One region of the Alteromonas sp. BZK5 genome, then DNA from elsewhere that is predicted to be linked to it. Evidence: predicted binding sites of a transcription regulator. Region 1 holds the regulator's gene; each other region holds the start of a gene.

What was found. Region 1 encodes sigma-54, which starts transcription at its own class of promoters, with help from an activator protein. Its sites were predicted from a motif close to GTTGGCACGNNNNTNGNNT; they were not measured.
Region 2: BIZ39_RS14430 (formate/nitrite transporter family protein) is a predicted target of sigma-54. The motif match lies at 1,114-1,132, and genes of this name have one in related genera.
Region 3: glnK (P-II family nitrogen regulator) is a predicted target of sigma-54. The motif match lies at 1,461-1,479, and genes of this name have one in related genera.

What each region holds. Positions count from the first base shown of each region.
Region 1 covers NZ_JACSOE010000043.1:2,529-5,814, forward strand. Annotated here, with positions in the region: gene lptB (LPS export ABC transporter ATP-binding protein) at 1-368, shown strand, start outside; gene BIZ39_RS13025 (RNA polymerase factor sigma-54) at 442-1,923, shown strand; gene hpf (ribosome hibernation promoting factor) at 1,954-2,241, shown strand; gene ptsN (PTS IIA-like nitrogen regulatory protein PtsN) at 2,255-2,698, shown strand; gene rapZ (RNase adapter RapZ) at 2,783-3,286, shown strand, end outside.
Region 2 covers NZ_JACSOE010000051.1:29,787-33,072, forward strand. Annotated here, with positions in the region: gene BIZ39_RS14425 (transglutaminaseTgpA domain-containing protein) at 1-951, shown strand, start outside; gene BIZ39_RS14430 (formate/nitrite transporter family protein) at 1,392-2,240, shown strand; gene BIZ39_RS14435 (protein kinase domain-containing protein) at 2,367-3,286, shown strand, end outside.
Region 3 covers NZ_JACSOE010000025.1:40,562-43,847, reverse strand. Annotated here, with positions in the region: gene BIZ39_RS09660 (ammonium transporter) at 1-1,023, opposite strand, end outside; gene glnK (P-II family nitrogen regulator) at 1,056-1,394, opposite strand; gene BIZ39_RS09650 (hypothetical protein) at 1,676-2,491, shown strand; gene BIZ39_RS09645 (AraC family transcriptional regulator) at 2,541-3,260, opposite strand.

The DNA.
Region 1 (3,286 bases):
CGCTACTTGATGAATTTAATATTAACCATATACGTAATAGTACGGGGATGAGTTTGTCAGGGGGCGAACGCCGTCGCGTTGAGATTGCCCGCGCTCTGGCAGCAAAACCGCAATTTATTTTGTTAGACGAACCATTTGCTGGTGTTGATCCAATATCAGTTAATGATATAAAGAAGATAATACAACATCTTCGCGATAGGGGTATTGGAATCCTTATCACGGACCATAACGTACGAGAGACATTGGATGTTTGTGAAAAGGCGTACATTGTGAGTCATGGCGAGCTTATTGCGCAAGGAACGGCGGAACAGGTTTTAAGTAATCAAAAAGTAAGGGATGTATACCTAGGCGAACAATTCAGGCTATAGTTAATGTAACCGAATTGTCATTTTTCAGTTTCGCTCTGGTATATTCAATTTAGAGCATTTAAATAAGACGTAGATGAAACCATCTTTACAGCTAAAATTTAGCCAACAACTTACCATGACACCACAGCTTCAGCAGGCCATTAAACTGCTGCAGCTTTCTACACTTGATCTTCAACAAGAGATCCAAGAAGCGCTCGATTCTAATCCGCTATTAGAAGTTGAAGAAGGTAACGACGAGCCGCAACTAGAAAAGAACAATATCGACAACGATGACAGCGGCTCTGAGGCCACTGCTTCTGCATCTAGTGACACACTAGAAGCCGGCGATGCACTTGAGAAAAACGATCTTCCCGATGAGCTGCCAATCGACAGCACATGGGACGAATACTACTCTGCTTCATCTTCGCCAGCTCCAGGTCCATCCAATGACGACGAGCAAATCTTCCAAGGTGAGACTACTGAAGATATTCAAGAGCACCTTCTTTGGCAAATGCGCCTTACCCATTTCTCGGATACCGATCGCGCAATCGCTACAGCAATCATCGACTCTATTGACGAGTCAGGTTATTTAACCGTTACCCTTGATGATATTTTAGAAGCGGTTAACGATGATGATATGGAAGAGCCGATTGAAATGGACGAAATAGAATGTGTGCTAAAGCGCATTCAGATGTTCGACCCTATTGGTTCTGGCTCACGCTCTCCACAAGAATGTTTGATGGTGCAATTGCGTCAATTTTCAGAAGACACACCGTGGCTTGCTGAAGCGAAGCAACTGATTGAAGAGTACTCTGACTTACTGAGCAGCAAAGACTATCGTACGCTTATGCGTAAAAGCCGATTGAAAGAAGATCAGCTACGCGAGGCAATGCGTTTACTGCAAACCTTGAATCCTCGCCCAGGTAGTGCTTTAGTTACTAAAGAGCCTGAGTACGTTATTCCTGATGTCTCAGTAACCAAGAAAAATGGCCGTTGGGTGGTTGAGCTGAACCCCGACAGTCTGCCTAAGTTAAGCGTAAATCAACAATACGCTGCAATGAGTCGCCGTGCCAAGAATAGTAGCGATTCACAGTTCATCCGCTCACACATGCAAGAGGCTAAGTGGTTCATAAAGAGCCTTGAATCTCGTAACGAAACCTTAATGAAGGTTGCAAACTGCATTGTGCAGCAGCAAATGGGCTTTTTTGAGCACGGCCCGGAAATGATGAAACCAATGGTGCTAAATGATGTCGCAGAAATGGTAGATATGCACGAATCCACTATTTCGCGAGTGACAACGCAAAAGTACATGCATACGCCACGTGGAATCTTCGAATTGAAGTATTTCTTCTCAAGCCACGTTGCAACAGAGTCTGGTGGTGAATGTTCATCTACAGCGATTCGTGCATTGATCAAGAAATTAGTGGCCGCAGAAAAGCCTAGCAAGCCGCTAAGTGATAGCAAGATTGCTTCATTGTTGGCCGAACAAGGCATTAAAGTTGCCCGGCGAACAATAGCAAAGTACCGGGAATCGTTGTCGATCCCGCCGTCGAACCAACGCAAAAGCCTTATTTAATCGGGCTTAATAATATAAGGAAGACGAAATATGCAAATCAACCTTACTGGTCATCATGTCGAAATCACCGACTCTTTGCGTAATTATGTCGATACGAAGTTCAGCAAACTTGAACGTCACTTTGATCACATTTCTAATGTGCATGTCATCCTGAACGTTGAAAAATTAAATCAAAAAGCCGAAGCGACCGTTCATTTAAGTGGCGCTGAAGTATTCGCATCCTCAGAAAATACCGACATGTATGCGGCGATTGACAGCATGGTTGATAAACTCGACCGGCAGGTAATCAAGCATAAGGAAAAACTGAAAAAACATTAGTAGTTAATTAAGCATGGATATACAAGCCATCGTAAGTCTGGACCGCACCGAGTGTGCGGTTCAGTGTAATAGTAAAAAGCGAATTCTTGAGATCATCGCTGATATCGCTGCCAAGCAAAACGAGAACATTGATCAGGCAACGGTACTCAACAGTTTGATGGCTCGAGAGCGTATGGGTAGTACAGGCATAGGCAATGGTATCGCCCTGCCCCACGGACGCCTGCCGGGCCTTGAGAAAGTGATTGCCATTGTTGTAACCAGCACGCCAGCAATCGACTTTGACGCCCTTGACGAGAAACCCGTAGACATCTTTTTTGCTCTACTCGTTCCTGAGGAACAGACCGAAGGACACCTTCAAACGCTGGCCACCGTGGCTGGTAAACTAAGCGACAAAGAAACGATTAAAGCAATACGTCGCGCAACGACAAGCGACGATATTCTATCTGCATTAAGTTAAACATTAAGCGCCTATTAACCGTTTAGTAGGCGCCTAATTCAACAACGCGTATGTGATAAAACCAGAGTATTAGGGAGAAAGTAGGTGAAGCTGATAATAATCAGTGGTCGTTCGGGGTCTGGTAAGTCTGTCGCACTTCGCGCATTGGAAGATTTAGGTTATTACTGTGTTGATAATATCCCGGTAAACTTACTTCCCACCTTAACCCATACAGTTGTTGACGAGTACGATCAGGTTGCGGTAAGTATCGATGTGAGAAACTTACCTAAAAATCCTGACGATTTGGTAGAAATTCTAGACTACCTGCCTTCTTCGTGGTCGATGACCATTGTTTACATTGACGCGAGCGATGATGTACTGGTTAAGCGTTTTAGCGAAACACGTCGTCTTCACCCTCTCGCCAAGCTTAATAAATCGCTTTCAGAAGCCATTAAAGCCGAGTCTGCCCTACTTGCTCCTATTGCTGAGCGCGCAGATTTATATCTAGATACAGATAAGCTTACCATTCACCAACTGGCAGAGTTAATTCGAGAGCGTATCCTGGGTAAGAAAAGCTCACGCCTTGTGCTTGTGTTTGAGTCGTTTGGC
Region 2 (3,286 bases), on a different contig from region 1:
CAGGTTTCCATGAATGGCAACCCTCAAGCCAGGGCATGGGGACAGACACTCGCCAAACAATATTCAAGCGCACAGCAAATAGTTAGCGCAATAATGCGTGAATTTAATCAAGGGGGCTTCCGCTACACCCTATCGCCGAACGCCATGCCTACCGACCCCATCGACCGTTTTTTATTTGAAGAACGCTCAGGTTTTTGTGCCCATTACGCAGGCGCCATGGTGTATGTGCTTCGCGCCGCAGGGGTACCGGCAAGAATGGTGACAGGCTACCAGGGCGGAAGCGCACTTAATGACAATGTGCTGCAAATAAGGCAGTACGATGCACATGCGTGGGTGGAAGCATTTATTGATGGTGTATGGATTCGACACGACCCAACGAGTATGGTGGCACCGTCACGCTTAACCTTCGGGCTTGAACTTGCGTTGGAAGAGCTTGGGGAGTCTCGTGAAGCCAGTATTTTGGGCGACCTTAGCAACGCTGCTATTTTTGCAACATTACAAAGCTGGTTTCAACAGCTCGATTACTCGTGGAGTAAATGGGTACTGGGCTTTGACAATACTGCGCAAACCAACATGCTTGAAGAATTACTAGGCTCGCTAACGCCGCAAAAAATGCGAGTTGTATTTCTTTCCGCCATTGGTCTAATTGGGCTTATTTTAGCACTTTATTTTTTACCCAAAACGTATCGCAACACACTGTCGCCCTCACACAGAGTTTTACTAAACGCAATAAAATGCGTTGAAGCTAAAACAGGAAAAGAAAGAGGGAATAAAACCTTGTCCGCCTTTATGAGTGAAGTTAACCCTTTGATAAACGAAGATGCTGCCAAGGCACTAACACTTCTGTGTGAACAATTTGAGCACGAAAAATACGCACACCGAACACAAGAGACAAAAATTTATCCAACCATGAAGCGTCAGTTAAAAATGTTAAAACAGGCATTAAAGTAGGAAATGGTTAAACCGATTGCACCTTAAACACTCACACTCCCCCCTTTTTAGTGCAGGCTAATTAATAGTGCCTTGGCGCAAGCGTCTATCAACACAGCCATGAATTTATACAAAGCATTGTTTTTAAAAGCAATAAATAACGCATTTACGTACATTTTGGTTATTGGCACTTTTTTAGCTTTGTACAAATGGATTACAAAAGTACGAAGGCGCTTATACAAGTATTAGTTGCCAACGGGCTTTAGAGTACAAAGGCGTACATATAACCAACGGTTTATTTGTTAGCTACCACAATGCATGAGTTTCGGACAAAGGCGTCCCCAGTTCTTTCTTACGAGAGCGCTGCGGACGCCTTTTTTTGATCTTCTGGAACGCATTGAAACAGTAAACGCCAACACACAGATGACAACTTATTGATAACGACAACGTGAGGTGAAACCATGGCTTATCTTCTCCCCGCTGAGTTTGCAACCAAGATGGTAGATGCAGGCGAAGCCAAAATTTATATGTCTACACGAGATACTCTAATCCGCGCTTATATGGCAGGTGCAATATTGGCCCTTGCCGCTGTTTTTGCCGTTACCATTGCCGTTCAAACCGGCGTATTTCTTCTTGGCGCAGTGTTATTCCCAGTGGGCTTTTGTATGCTCTACCTTATGGGGTTTGACCTATTAACCGGCGTGTTTGTACTTACCCCGCTCGCTTGGCTTGCACAGCGACCTGGCGTCACGCCAAAACAAATTCTACGGAATTGGGGATTAGTATTCTTAGGTAACTTTGGTGGCGCATTAACCGTGGCCTTTATGATGTCGTTTATTTTTACCATGGGGTATAACGTGGATGGCGGTGCCATCGCGACTAAGGTAGCCAGTATTGGCGAAGCTCGTACATTGGGCTACGCAGAACACGGCGTTGCAGGCTGGTTCACCATTTTTATTCGCGGCATGTTGTGTAACTGGATGGTGTCGCTAGGCGTAGTGGGTGCAATGATTTCAACCCACGTTAGCGGAAAAGTACTAGCCATGTGGATGCCAATCATGCTGTTCTTCTTTATGGGTTTTGAGCACTCAGTAGTAAACATGTTCCTTTTCCCATTTGGCCTTATTATGGGCGGCGACTTCTCGGTTATGGACTACTTCATTTGGAACGAGATCCCAACTGCACTTGGAAATCTTGTTGGTGGCCTCGCCTTTACTGGACTAACCCTGTACACCACCCACGTTAAGACGCTACCCAAACGTACTATCCCTGTTGATAAAGCCGCTGCATCGCAAACACTGCCTATTTAATTAAGGCGCTTATCTTAAAGCCATCATGCCTTGTCCCTACAAGACACGTCATGATGGCGTTATCCGTTTCCTTGGAAATAACTAATTGGGCTCATAATTAAATATGCAGGTAAGAAGCAATTAAACATGAATGAGCGAGCCGCGTTAAACGCCCCAATTAACCCACCAGCTAACACGCTCAGTGTAAGTGCATTTTCTACAGCCGGCGTTAAAGCGATAAACCAAGATGCATACGCTTTTCATGTTTCTGATAACACAGATCAAAGCAGCGTTTTTGTTATCGCCGACGGTGTAAGTAGCAGTACGGTTAGCCAAGTTGCTAGCGACTTTGCTACCAGTCAGTTTATTAAACTGTTTAATATGGCGCCGGAACAATGGTCGGTTAAGATGCGCGCTGAAACCATTATTAAAGAGATAAACGCGCTGCTTTACACACGTACGCAAAGAAGTCCCTTCTGCTATACACCAGAAAAAGGTTATGTGTGCACGTTAACAGTGGCGGTGGTAACAGGCAATCACATGGATGTATTTCATGTGGGAGATTGTCAAATTCAGGCTATTTCTAAGAACGCACAGTCGCCTGTCTTACTCACAAAACCTCATCGTCAAGTATCGGAAAGTGAGCCTTCGCAGAGTTATCTTACTAAAGCATTAGGCGTTAAAGCGAATATAGACATCGACCACACAACACTCACCCTCAACTCATCGAGCACGTTTTCGATAAGTAGCGACGGGGTTTATGAGTTTGTTTCGCTATCTACCATTCTTATGAAAATCAGTGAGGCCGATACGCTTTCTGAAAACCAAGCTGCGTTGGTAGTACATGAGGCATTTACTAGAGGAAGCGATGACAACCTCACCTTACTTCTCGTAAAGGTTCTTGTAGCTAGCCATGATGGCCTAGACGATCACAGACACCCACTGTATACAGGCATTTCAACTTCACCTCATTCATCTGTACTTAACAGGCCGTTGGGCAACCAACTGATAACCAATTCTGAGGTTTCTGATGCTGCGATTCATTACTCAAATCAGCAGTCTGATGA
Region 3 (3,286 bases), on a different contig from region 1:
TAGAAGACCTACCACGCCGTGAACTGAAATTGCGCCCACTGGATCGTCAATCTTAAGCTTGTCTAGTGCAACAATGCTAAGCACTACTAAAATACCACCAAGGCCGCCGAACAGCGTAGCTTGTAGTGGTGTAGGTGTTGAAGGCTCTGCTGTAATAGCTACAAGACCGGCTAGCGCACCGTTAAGTACCATGGTTAGGTCAGCCTTACCGAATAGAATGCGTGCTACGATAAGTGCAGCAATTGCACCACCAGCAGCTGCAGCATTTGTGTTCATGAATACAATCGCTACTGAGTTTGCACTTTCAACAGTTGCAGTAGCCAGTACTGAACCGCCGTTGAAGCCAAACCAACCCATCCACAGGATAAATGTACCTAAAGTTGCAAGCGGTAAGTTTGCACCTGGAATCGCGTTTACTTTACCGTCAGCGGTGTATTTACCCTTACGAGCACCAAGCACAAGAACACCAGCAAGAGCAGCAGCTGCACCAGCCATGTGAACAATACCTGAACCTGCAAAGTCAGAGAAACCAAGGTCGCCAAGCGTATACATACCGAATACTGCTTCGCCGCCCCATGTCCAAGCACCTTCCATTGGATAGATGAAGCCCGTCATAACAACTGCGAACGCTAGGAATGCCCAAAGCTTCATACGCTCAGCTACCGCACCAGATACGATAGACATTGCTGTTGCAACAAATACTACTTGGAAGAAGAAGTCAGCAGAAGGTGCATATGTTGCTGGCTCTTCAGCGACACCTGTTGCGCCATCAGCCATGATACCGCTTAGGAATGGACCCCAGTCGCCGCCACCGTACATAATGCCGTAACCGCAAATCATGTACATAGTGCAAGCGATAGCGAATAGCGCCACGTTTTTAGTTAGAATTTCTGTGGTGTTTTTCGCTCGAACAAGACCTGCTTCAAGCATCGCAAAACCTGCAGCCATCCACATAACCAGTGCACCGCAGATTAGAAAATAAAAGGTATCTAGCGCATACCCAAGTTCAAAAGTGATTTCCATTATGGTTTTCTCCGCAAATATATCGTTGTGGCTTACAGCGCGTCGCTATCCGACTCACCAGTTCGAATACGAACGGCGTGTTCAAGGTCGTAAACAAACACCTTGCCGTCTCCAATTTTGCCTGTTTTGGCAGCGCCAACGATGGCTTCTACCAGGCGCTCTACTTGATCATCCTGAACAGCAATTTCCAGTTTGACTTTAGGTAGAAAATCCACCTGATATTCCGCTCCGCGGTAAAGTTCAGTGTGTCCTTTTTGACGTCCAAAGCCCTTCACTTCGGTCACGGTCAAACCGTCGATACCGATTTCTGAAATGGCTTCACGAACATCATCTAGCTTGAACGGCTTGATGATCGCTGTGACTAGTTTCATGAGTTGCTCCCAGTTTGTTTTGGTTATTCTGTGATTTATGGTCGTGTTTCCAACTATGGGAAGATAAACCAAGAGCCATGCCACAAATGATTAGCCAAATAAATCAAACACATACAAGCAAACGCTTCATGAACGCACAAAAATAATGCACACTAATGGTGCACTGTTAAAAATTTGCCCAATTTTGAAGCGGTATGAGGTTGCGGTAAGGTGAGAGGACTAAAAAGTGCGATGAAATTAGGATGGAACTATTCGATAGGGCCCATGGTCTGTTGTTTACTATGACGACTATCACCCCATCTTTCTTTGCGCCTGAGCGCAGCATTGAACACCATTCCGTTGCAAAGAAAACGGCGTGGCGCCCACTATTAATTTCGGGCTGTGCACATGTGTTTGGGGTCATCGTAGTGGTCATACTTTCTCAAATGGGCATCAACAACCAAAAAGCACGAGTAAATGTTTTGGAGCGAACGCCGGAGATAAGCGCCAGACTTTACTATCCCCCCGTTCCACGCCCTTCTGCCCAAGCTAAACCACAAGAAACTAAACCAATCGATGTTTCCCCTAAAAGGCAAGAAATTGAGTTGAAGCCTGAAGCAACCAAAGCGACTGAAGCACTTGATAGTAAGAATGAAATTGTAGAAAGCCCTGCGTCCAAGCAGCAGAAAAATGCTGAGCCCGATAAACAGCAGGTACCCGTTGAAAGTAAGCCGACTAATACACTGCCGTCGCCCACTTTATCAAAAGACGCAAATCGGCGCGCAGGCTCGCTGAATCTGTCGGTAAAAGATGGCGCAGCCCTCTACTTTGAAAAGTATCACAGTGACAAAGTCGCTGAAGACGCAGAACAGGCAGCAAAAGCATTTCAAGAGCGTAAAAATAGTCCTGTGCTTAGCGGGCCAAGCACACAGCAAATACAAGCTAATGAAAATCGACGCCCTTCAAAACGCGTAAACTGTAGCAGTACGACCAATAAAACTTTGGCGATATTGAGTGGAATTGCTGGTGGAACCTTAGAATGCACCAAAATGGACGACCACAAACGATTTATAGAAGCCAGAGTCAATAAACTTCCTAAAGACGAAGAGATTAACTAGTTGTCTCTATCAACGATTTACCGTCATGTGAGGTAAGCCCTTATCACAGTCACTTTCTTTTGAAAAACTTAGGGGGGCGCCCGAAATACGCTTTGAAGCGGCGACTGAATGCTGCAACATCTTCATACCCTGTTAGCTGAGCTATACCCAACATTGGTGTATCGGTATTTCTAAGTAGTGCTTTGGCCTTTTCCATCCTCACTTTTACAAGGTAATCTCGTAAACTATGCCCGGTGGCTTCTTTAAAGCGTGTTTTGAATTGCGTTGTTCCCATGCAGGCTATCCGTGCTAACTCCACCTGTGTAAAGCCTCGGGCAAGGTCGCGATGAATATGGCTTAATACAGGAGTCATTCGCTTATCCATGCTGCATCCTTTCAAGGATGTTTCTAGCAAGGTTAAAAATAGCGCCAGTATTTCTTCATGGCCTTGGTCAGCAAACTGGCTAATTTGAATCTCTACAAACGATAAAAACGCCTGTAATGCTGACGTTACCTGAAATATCGGGTGCAACCTGTCATTTAAATTAACTGGCACATACTCCAAGTCCGCCACAATAAATTTTGACAGTTCGTTAGCGCTAAAATAATGGACCTCATTCGGCGCTATGCATACGCCTTCGCCAACGCCTACTCGCCCGCTAAAATTATCGATTTCTATCAAGATATGTCCGTTGATGGGCAGCACTAACTGAAAGTAGTTGTGTTTATGGCGGCACGTTTGCTTCGTATATGAGCGTACGGATAGCGATGGAATTGGGCTGTCAGTCATTTTATTGCTCCCAACAGTCCATAATA